2 linked regions of the Heyndrickxia acidicola genome follow. The protein of the gene in region 1 binds, or shares a complex with, the protein of each later gene. Links are inferred from orthologs where the notes say so. Each region holds a gene or a part of one and is shown in the gene's direction. Other genes may lie near its edges.

Region 1 (6,618 bases):
ATTTCTGATGCACGGGCTCAATTGGCTGGAGCCGAGTCACCAGCCTCACAGGCAAAAGCAAATGACCAGCTCTCAGGTGCTTTAAACAGGCTGCTTGCCGTTTCGGAAAATTACCCTGATTTAAAGGCTAATCAAAATTTTACACAGTTGATGGATGAGCTTGCAGGGACAGAAAATAGAATTGCAGTAGCCAGACGGGATTATAATAATGAGGTTGCATCTTACAATAAAAAGGTGAAAAGATTCCCGGGGGCCATTGTAGCAAATGCGTTTGGCTTCCATGAAAAAGAGTACTTTCAAGCTGCAGCAGGTGCAGATAAGGCTCCGACTGTAGACTTTAATAGTGATAAAAAATGATTAAAAAGGGCTTCCTTTTAACTGCCTTATGGGCCTTTATAACGGTTAGTTTTTTCACTGTAAGTGTTAAGGCAGAAATACCTGATCCTGTAGGAAATATTTATGTTCAGGACCATGCCGGCATCCTTTCCAGCGAAGACAAAAAGGAACTGGCACAATTAGGGGAACACCTTAATGATAAAACTAAAGCACAAATTTCCGTTTTAACAGTAAAAGGTCTGGATGGAAAATCAGTGGAGGAGTATGCAGTAGACGCTTTTAGAAAATTTCAGCTTGGCGATAAAAAGTTAAATAATGGTGTATTATTATTAATTGACACAAAGGGAAGACACATTCGCATTGAAGTAGGGTATGGGTTGGAAGGAGCTCTTCCAGATGGAAAAGTAGGAAGAATATTGGATGAGTATGCAATTCCCTACCTCAAGGACGAACAGCCAGCTAAAGCGGCTGTAAACACCTATAAGAAGCTTTACAATGAGGTGGCATTAGAATATAAAATAGACGATAAAACCAATCCTAAGCCATATGAATCAAGCCAGGGACTGCCATTATGGCAGATCATGCTGATTGCCGCGGCTCTGTTGATTCTTATTACAGTTGATATAAAGTTCTTTGGAGGCACCTTCACTTATCTAATCCTAAATATTGCATCGGCTTTCTTTAGGAATGGAGGCGGAGGAGGCGGAGGAAATCAAAAAGGCGGCGGTGGTTCATCTGGCGGCGGTGGTGCAAGCAGAAATTGGTAACAACAAAATAAAAGTAAGTACCGGCTTTTATTTAGAAAAGGCCGGTTTTTTTATTTATAGAATCTGTTAATCTTGCCTGTTTATTTCTGTTGCTGACAATCTCATTCCGCGGTCGGTAGGGAAGCCTCCTCTGACTCGTCTTATGCTGGTCGCCGATGAACGAGCGCTCTCCGCTTTTCTTGTCCAGCTTCGTGCGCTATCGGCTCGAGGTCATAAGCCAAGCCAGAGGATAGGTTAAAGAGCAAACCTCACCTCTGGCTCATCTTATGCTGGTCGCCGATGAACGAGCGCTCTCCGCTTTTCTTGTCATAATTGCTTGTCCATTTCCATATGCTGATTATAGATTGTAAGTTTTCAATCGTATATCAGAGCTGTTTTCCTATTAATTCGTTTAAGGGATTAATCGGAATTTTGTAAGTTTTCCTTTCTTCTTTCTTTTGCTTTATAAAAGCTTGGAGATAGACCATTGTTCACTAACGCCCAAATAACAACACAGCTTACGAAAAGAGTCTAAATCAATAATGGAGGCACTAGTCATGAAACAAATGAAACCTGTATTCGCAGCTTCTATTCTCATTATTTTCGTATCTTGTTTGATCCCCTCACTGCTTGTTCTTCCCTTTTCATCAAACAAAACCAACTCCCTCCAGATTCACTCTCCTCATAGAACGGTTAAGAGGACAGGTGCAGAGATAGAAGTATCTGTATACCGGTCAATGAGCAATAAAACGGAAACTCTTCCTCTTGAAGATTATGTAGCTGGAGTAGTAGCTTCCGAAATGCCAGCTAACTTTAATATAGAAGCCTTAAAGGCTCAAGCTCTTGCTGCCAGGACTTTTATTGTAAATCATTTATACTTTGGAGGCCGGTCCGATTTACCTGGAGGAGCAAATGTCACAGATACCCCAAATGATCAGGTTTTTCATAATAAAGCCGAACTAAAGAAAATCTGGGGGAAAGATTACCAGGAAAATTTCAATAAGATTAGTCAGGCTGTTTTAAGTACAAAAGGGCTCATTATCACATACAATGGAGAACCGATTTCTGCGTCTTTTTTTTCAACAAGTAATGGATATACAGAAAACTCCGAGGATTATTGGGGAAATAAGGTTCCTTATTTAAGAAGTGTGAAAAGCACGTGGGATGATTCATCCCCTAAATTCTATAAGCAAGTAAAAATATCGGCGGCCGAAGTGGAAGCGAAGCTAGGCGTCCATATTCCGGCTAATGGAAGCATCGGGACTATCATTTCCAGAACAGCAGGCAACCGTGTCGGCACCGTTACTATTGGAGGCAAGAGCTTTACAGGAAGACAGGTTAGAGAAGCCCTTAACCTGGCCTCATCCGATTTCAGCTGGATAAGAAAGGACAATGATATTATCTTTACAACAAAAGGATATGGCCATGGTGTGGGGATGAGCCAATATGGAGCTAATGGCATGGCACAAGAAGGAAAGAAATTTACGGATATTGTAAAGTATTATTACAAAGGAGTACAAGTGACTGATTATTTAAGCATGCTGGAAAAGCAAAACGGCAAAAAACTATAATAGCAAGCAGGAACAGCTTCCATCATTTAAGTGATGGAGCTTTTTTAATTTAAGGCATTGTAAGAGAGGACTATGTTGGTTGTTAGCTCATTGGTGTGAAACAGCTGTTTCTGTAAAATGAGCTGAAAAACGAGAGTTATCAATATAGAAGCTTTAATACAATTTTCTCTCTGATTCCCCCGCCATTCTCTTTTCATCAATTTTGAATGATGGTCAAAATTCACTCTTATGGACCCAATAAAATAATAAATCATGCATAGAAAAAAATATTTGTCGAATAATAATAAATTTAAATTCTTTCTCCTCATGTATATATTTCCAGTTATCTGTTCAAACTGATTGTTGAGGTGATGAAAATGAGAGAGGAAGAAAAGAAACAATCTTCTCAAGTAAAAAGCTTGTTTAGAAAACGGTGGGTGTATCCAGCAATTTATTTAGCGAGTGCAGCATTAATTATTACAGCAATCTTTTGGTACCAAACTGCGGGAAGTAACTCTGCCAAAGACCAGTTTAAGAAAGATGGAAGTGAGTTATTAGGCCAGAAGGCAGATAAAAATCCGGCAGTTGAGGTAGGAAAAGCAGTTGAGGACTTTAAAATGCCTTTAGAAAATCCGGAATTGGCAAAAGTAGAAATGGGATTCTATGATGCAAAAGCATCTAAGAAGCAGCAGGAAGCAGCCATGGTGGTTTATGGTTCTACTTATTCTCCAAACCGTGGAATCGATATAGGCATGAAAAATGGCAAGGAATTTAAGGTAGTAGCATCGATGGCAGGAACTGTCACAAAGGTTTCAGAAGATGCAATGCTTGGTAATGTAATCGAAATTCAGCATTCCAATGGTGTTGTGACTCAATATCAATCTGTGAAAGACTTCCAAGTAAATGTTGGAGACAATGTTCAACAAGGACAAGTTATAGCGAATGCTGGAAACAGCCAGATTAGTGAAAATGAAGGTATCCATGTACATTTTGAAATCCGTAAGGACAATGTCGCTGTAAACCCAACAACTTATTTTGGTAAACCATTGTCTGCCGTTCAAGTAGATGGAGCAGCTTCTCAATCAAGCAATTCCAATAGTACTCAACAATCCAGTCCTTCAAACGGACAGGATACAAACAGTAAATCTCAGGACTCAAATTCTACACCCGATACAAATGATTCCCAAGGCTGATTAAAAAGCTGGGCAAAGAGCAGAAATTAGATGTTCTGCTCTTTTTTATATGCAGTCTGTCCGGATTGAGTTTTGGATTAGTTGCTGCAGGGTTAAAAAATATTTTTTTCTAAATTTTCTTAATATCCTGTCCTTATTATTTAATTCGTGCATATATTTTTATCCAAGCTAATAAAATATTACAAACTTGACAAAAACAAAGAGAGTGTTTGAGGTGAAGAGTCGTTAACCATAAATATATACAGTTAAAGACATGACTATTCCTTGCAAAAATAGAGAGCAGTTCTCTTTGCTTTCTTCCGCATACATAATCAAGCAGATGTTCGAGACTATTTAAAATGATAATCGCTTCTCTATGCGGCCTCTACTATTCCATTGAAGTGAAGGCGAGTCTCATTTCACACTTCTCACATCCAATTTGGGGAGGGCGAGTGGTGTGCACGATTACATCAAAGAGAGAACTATCAAGATTGGAAGATATATCGTGGAGACGAGAAAAACAGTTCGCGTAATTGCGAAGGAGTTTGGCGTGTCCAAAAGTACAGTTCATAAGGATCTTACTGAACGATTGCCGGAAATTAACCCGGACCTAGCAAATGAAGTAAAGGATATATTAGACTATCATAAATCGATTCGCCATCTTCGGGGCGGTGAAGCAACGAAACAGAAGTATAAGAAAGAAGAATTCCAAAGCAACTAAAACATGAGCGCGGAGCCATTCATCTAAACAATGGTTCCGGGCTTTTATTGTATAAAAGCTTCTGTTATGACTCAATGTTGATTGGATCGGAAGGCGCGAGACTCTTGCGGGAGAAGCGGGTTAGGGTAGAACCCCGCAGGAGCGTGCGGCGAAAAGGCTTTCCTGCCGCCCGCGGAAAACGAGTCCTGCTACGGAAATCAACAGGCAAGATTAACAGAGCCTAACATAAAAATGTTTAAGAAAATTTGACAATTGATTCCTTATCTCGACATTTTTATGCTAAAATATAAAATTAGGGAAATAGAGACTTTAGTATGATATGAATACACAAAATCCTTTGACAATAAGGGCTAAATTAGCCGATACAGTTGATTTTCCAATCGGATCTATAGATGTGACGAATAAAGGATAGTTGATCAACATGAATCTTAATAAAGCCAGATAAAAAAGAAAAAATAATTGGAAGGAGCAGGCAATTCATGTTTGCAAAAGATATTGGTATTGATCTAGGTACTGCAAATGTTTTAATACATGTAAAAGGTCAAGGAATCGTTTTAAATGAGCCATCAGTGGTTGCTATTGATAAAAATCAAAATAAAGTACTGGCGGTAGGAGAAGAAGCCAGACGCATGGTTGGACGGACACCAGGAAATATTGTAGCTATCCGTCCTCTGAAAGATGGAGTCATCGCAGATTTTGATGTGACGGAAACAATGCTTAAGTATTTCATTAATAAATTAAATGTAAAAGGCTTTTTATCCAAACCAAGAATTCTTATCTGCTGCCCAACAAATATCACAAGTGTAGAGCAAAAAGCCATTCGGGAAGCTGCTGAAAAGAGCGGAGGCAAGAAGGTTTACCTCGAAGAAGAACCAAAAGTTGCGGCTATAGGGGCAGGAATGGATATCTTCCAGCCAAGCGGAAACATGGTAGTAGATATTGGAGGAGGTACAACAGACATAGCTGTACTTTCCATGGGTGATATTGTAACGTCTGCCTCTATTAAGATGGCTGGGGATAAGTTTGATAATGAAATTCTTCAGTATATTAAAAAAGAATATAAATTGTTAATTGGCGAGAGAACCGCTGAAAACATCAAAATAAACATTGGCACGGTATTCCCTGGTTCACGTAATGAATCAATGGAAATCAGGGGAAGAGACATGGTTTCCGGCCTGCCTAGAACCATTACTGTAAATTCAGTTGAAATAGAATCCGCTCTTCGTGAATCGGTGGCTGTCATCACTCATGCGGCAAAAAATGTCCTGGAAAGAACTCCGCCGGAATTATCTGCAGATATTATCGACCGCGGTGTTATTTTAACAGGTGGCGGAGCGCTTCTTCACGGAATCGACCAGCTTCTCGCAGAGGAACTGAAAGTACCAGTATTAGTTGCTGAAAACCCGATGGATTCTGTAGCGGTGGGAACCGGCATTATGCTCGAGAATATTGATAAAATCTCCAGAAGACGTTTTGGATAATTATTTTCTTTTACCCGTCATGACTCAATTTGAACCCAAAAGGCATTTAATAACTCTTCTAATGGGGTGGAAAAGAATATGTTGAGGGGCTTTTACACTGCTGCTTCTGGAATGCTCGCGCAGCAGCGTTTAACCGATATGTTAACCAATAACTTAGCCAATGCAAATACACCGGGTTTTAAACAGGATCAGTCTTCCATAAGGGACTTTCCTCAGCTTTTGCTTCAACGTATGGACCAGCAGAGTCTGCCTGTGAAGGATGCACCGTCTCTTCCAAGCTTTACTCAAGTCGGCAGTTTAAGTACTGGAGTATACCTTCAGGAAACACAGCCAAAATTTTTACAGGGAGATTTGCAGAATACGGGGAAAAAGACGGATCTCGCCATTGTTGATCAAGGAACGAATTCCAGTGCTGATAGTTTTTTTACTATACAGGGGGAAGATGGTCACGTCCGCTATACTCGAAACGGTAATTTTACTCTAGACCAGAATGGGTATTTGACACAGGATAACGGGTTATATGTCCTGGATAGCAACGGAAATAAAATTCAGCTGAAAAGTGATCAATTCACAGTAGATAATAACGGGAACATATCAGAAAACGGGAATCGA
Region 2 (3,345 bases), 2.7 Mb from region 1 along the record:
GACCAATATCAAAAAAGTATACAGACCATTAAGGTAGAAATGAAAAGTGGAGCAGAAACATCCATGGATCCCAACAACATTGAAAAAGTGATTGTAAGCTTAAAAGATGCTGATGACCAAAAGGTGATTCCAGCAGTAAAGCCAATCGTGATCAATCCTGAAAAACCAGTTCAAACTCAGACAAACACAGAAGATAAAAATATTATTTCATTGCTGTCCAATTGTTGGAATATTAGCCGTAATCAGATACAACTTCAATCTGAAGGGGGGGTTCCCGCATCAAATGAATGATAAAAAGGGCCCGTTCGACTGGATCAAGGATAAGCTTTTTCAATCAGGGGAACAAAAGGTGAATGAAAAAAAAGGAGGTAAACTACAGTATTTTTTTATTCTTTTATTAGCTGGAGTTGCCTTTATGCTCATAACAAATATATGGCAAAGCAGCTCGAAGAAAAGCAGCGCTGTCTCACTGAATACATCTGCGCCGCCAAAGTCCGTTGCTGCCTTTGGCACTACTTCAAAGAAGCAAAGCAATGCATTAACCGGCAAAGACTATGAGGTGCGATATGAAAATGAGTTAAAGGATGCTCTCAGTCAAATTGCCGGGGTTGGTTCTGTAGACGTCGTTGTAAATGTGGATGCATCCGAGAGTAAAGTGTATGAAAAAGATTCAACCATCCACAATCAAACTACTACTGAGAGCGACCAAAAAGGCGGACAAAGAAAAATAGAGGATTTATCAAAAGATGAAAAGCTTGCCATCGTTCGAGAAGGTGATAAAGAAGTGCCATTAGTTACAGAAACGAAAAAGCCGAAAATAACAGGTGTACTCGTTGTTGCTGAGGGAGCTGGAGATATAGCTATAAAGGCACTGATAAAAGAGGCTGTTTCCACCGCTTTGGATGTGCCATCCTATCGAGTATCTGTTATGCCTAAAAAAAATTAAGGGGGAATTTTACATGTTACTTAAAAAGCAAACAGTTTGGTTATTGACAATGCTAAGTCTAGTTGTGGTGTTATCTGTCTATTATGTTACTTCAGAACCCAAATCAAGTGATTTGTCAGCGATGGACAAGGTATCCCAAAATACTAAAAGTCAAAACAAAACTCAAACAACTGCCGATAATAAGAAGAATATTAAAGTCGATACTACAAATGCTACTGATGAAGTATTTGAAACCATTCGGATGGACCGCCAGGATAAATTCAGCAAGCAAAAAGAAGAACTGACAAATAAATTAGCCTCTACGTCCCTATCAGCAGAGGAAAGAAGCAAAGCAGCAGATGAAATGCAGCAGCTGACGGCCAATGCCCAAAAGGAACAGGTTTTAGAGAGCATGATTAAGTCTCAGGGCTATTCAGATGCTTTAGTAGAAGTAGATCCTGGAAATGAAGTTCATGTAACAGTAAAATCAAACAGCCATAGCAAAACAGCTGCAAATAATATCGTACGGCTGGTATCGGAAGAAATGAATGCTGCACAAAATATAGCAGTAGTATTTCAAAAATAGGACTGGGGAAGTTTTCCTCAGTTTTTTTATTGTTTAGCTCTGTTAATTTTCTATGTTGAAAACTGCTCGTTTTTTTGCTCATTTTACAGTACAGAAAGAAAACAACAAATTCCTTTAACAAAGCCAACTGTTTAAAAGTGTATAGCTAGGCTGAATTTAAGTTTTTACCTTGAAGATTGAAGCGGATAAACGATACTCCTGCGGGATGAGCAGACTAAGGGAGACCCCAAAGGAGCAGGTTTCACCGGCAATCAATTTATTAGAAAAAACTAATTTTAATTTATATAGAAATGATGATAACTGATTCAAATATTGAATTTAGGTTCACTCTTATCGTATGATATTAGTAGTTCGTCTTTTTAAAGAGAACTGGTGCCATACATAAAAAAAAGTTTGGTATAATATAAAATGAAAGCTCACGGTAATTGAATCTGTGACGGTAAATACTTCATAAGACAAGAAAAACAAGAGCTTGTTCTTACAAATTTAATGAAGAGGTGTAATTATGTTGAAAGTGCAAGAAATTCGTGAATTAATCAAGCTTATTGACCAATCAAGCATTGATGAATTTGAATACGAACATGAGGGTGCATCCATTAAGATGAAAAAAAATACGGGTGTGACGGTTGTAGAACCTCAGTATGCAGTACAAGCCCCTCCTGCAGCTGTTATTCCTGCACAGCCAATCCATCATGAGAGTATTGCAGCTTCCCCTGCTCCGGCTATTTCTGAGGTTCAGAAACAAGAATCTGTTTCAGCAGTGAATGATGCAAATCTACATAAAATTGTTTCTCCTATGGTAGGAACATTTTATGTATCTCCATCACCGGACAGTGATCCTTATGTACAAGAAGGCTCCAAAGTCCAAGCAAACACAGTTGTTTGTATTGTTGAAGCGATGAAGCTATTTAATGAAATTGAAGCAGAGGTAGATGGCGAAATCGTTGAAGTCCTTGTTAAAGATGGACAGCTTGTAGAATATGGACAGCCATTGTTCCTAGTAAAGTCCAAGTAAGGAGCGAACTGATATGATTAAAAAAGTACTAATCGCCAATCGCGGTGAAATCGCGGTCCGTATTATCAGAGCATGCAGGGATATGGATATTGAAACTGTAGCAGTGTATTCCGAGGCAGATAAAGAGGCTCTCCATGTCCAGCTTGCTGATGAAGCATACTGTATTGGACCAAAGGCATCAAAAGACAGTTATTTAAACTTTACCAACATTATTAGTGTTGCAACACTTACTGGATGTGATGCTATTCATCCAGGATACGGCTTTTTAGCCGAAAATGCGGATTTTGCTGAACTATGCCGTGAGTGCAATGTAACATTTATTGGTCCAAGCCCTGAAGCAATTTCGAAAATGGGGACTAAGGATGTTGCCCGTGAAACGATGAAAGCGGCTGGAGTTCCGATTGTTCCAGGTTCACAAGGGGTAATAAAAGATATTGAAGATGCAATTCAAATTGCGAATAAGATTGAATATCCAGTCATTATTAAAGCAACAGCCGGCGGTGGCGGAAAAGGTATCCGTGTTGCAAGAAATGAAGAAGAGCTGATCAAGGGAATCAATATTACCCAGCAGGAAGCGGCTACTGCATTCGGTAACCCGGGTGTCTATCTTGAAAAATATATTGAAGATTTTCGCCATGTGGAGATTCAGGTTATGGCTGATCAATACGGCAATGTCATTCACCTTGGCGAACGCGATTGCTCTATTCAAAGAAGGCTTCAAAAACTTCTGGAGGAGTCGCCTTCCCCTGCGCTGAACAGTGAAATCAGGGAACAGATGGGACAAGCAGCTGTCAAGGCTGCCCAAGCGGTTGACTATAC

Evidence for each region. The genes of interacting proteins can lie anywhere in the genome.
Region 2: the proteins of spoIIQ (region 1) and A5N88_RS01730 are in contact, whole or in part, in a crystal structure (PDB 3TUF), measured with the Bacillus subtilis proteins. The link is inferred for Heyndrickxia acidicola from one-to-one orthologs.

Annotation. Positions count from the first base shown.
Region 1 is NZ_KV440953.1:3,118,749-3,125,366, reverse strand. Bases 1,924-4,917 are described here. They hold spoIIQ (stage II sporulation protein SpoIIQ), read left to right. Parts: upstream 1,924-3,009; coding sequence 3,010-3,825; downstream 3,826-4,917. Other genes in these bases: spoIIID (sporulation transcriptional regulator SpoIIID), read left to right, coding at 4,262-4,525; spoIID (stage II sporulation protein D), read left to right, coding at 1,924-2,653. In the rest of the region: A5N88_RS14590 (LemA family protein), read left to right, coding at 1-357; A5N88_RS14585 (TPM domain-containing protein), read left to right, coding at 354-1,103; more of spoIID, read left to right, coding at 1,640-1,923; A5N88_RS14565 (rod shape-determining protein), read left to right, coding at 5,005-6,006; A5N88_RS14560 (flagellar hook-basal body protein), read left to right, coding at 6,085-6,618. UniProt on the Bacillus subtilis protein: Involved in forespore engulfment and required for anchoring membrane proteins on the forespore side of the septal membrane. Forms a channel with SpoIIIAH that is open on the forespore end and closed (or gated) on the mother cell end.
Region 2 is NZ_KV440953.1:378,452-381,796, forward strand. What follows is about bases 1-2,735. They hold A5N88_RS01730 (SpoIIIAH-like family protein), read left to right. Parts: upstream 1-959; coding sequence 960-1,511; downstream 1,512-2,735. Other genes in these bases: spoIIIAF (stage III sporulation protein AF), read left to right, coding at 1-291; spoIIIAG (stage III sporulation protein AG), read left to right, coding at 284-946; accB (acetyl-CoA carboxylase biotin carboxyl carrier protein), read left to right, coding at 2,017-2,526; accC (acetyl-CoA carboxylase biotin carboxylase subunit), read left to right, coding at 2,540-2,735. In the rest of the region: more of accC, read left to right, coding at 2,736-3,345. UniProt on the Bacillus subtilis protein: Involved in forespore engulfment. Forms a channel with SpoIIIAH that is open on the forespore end and closed (or gated) on the mother cell end.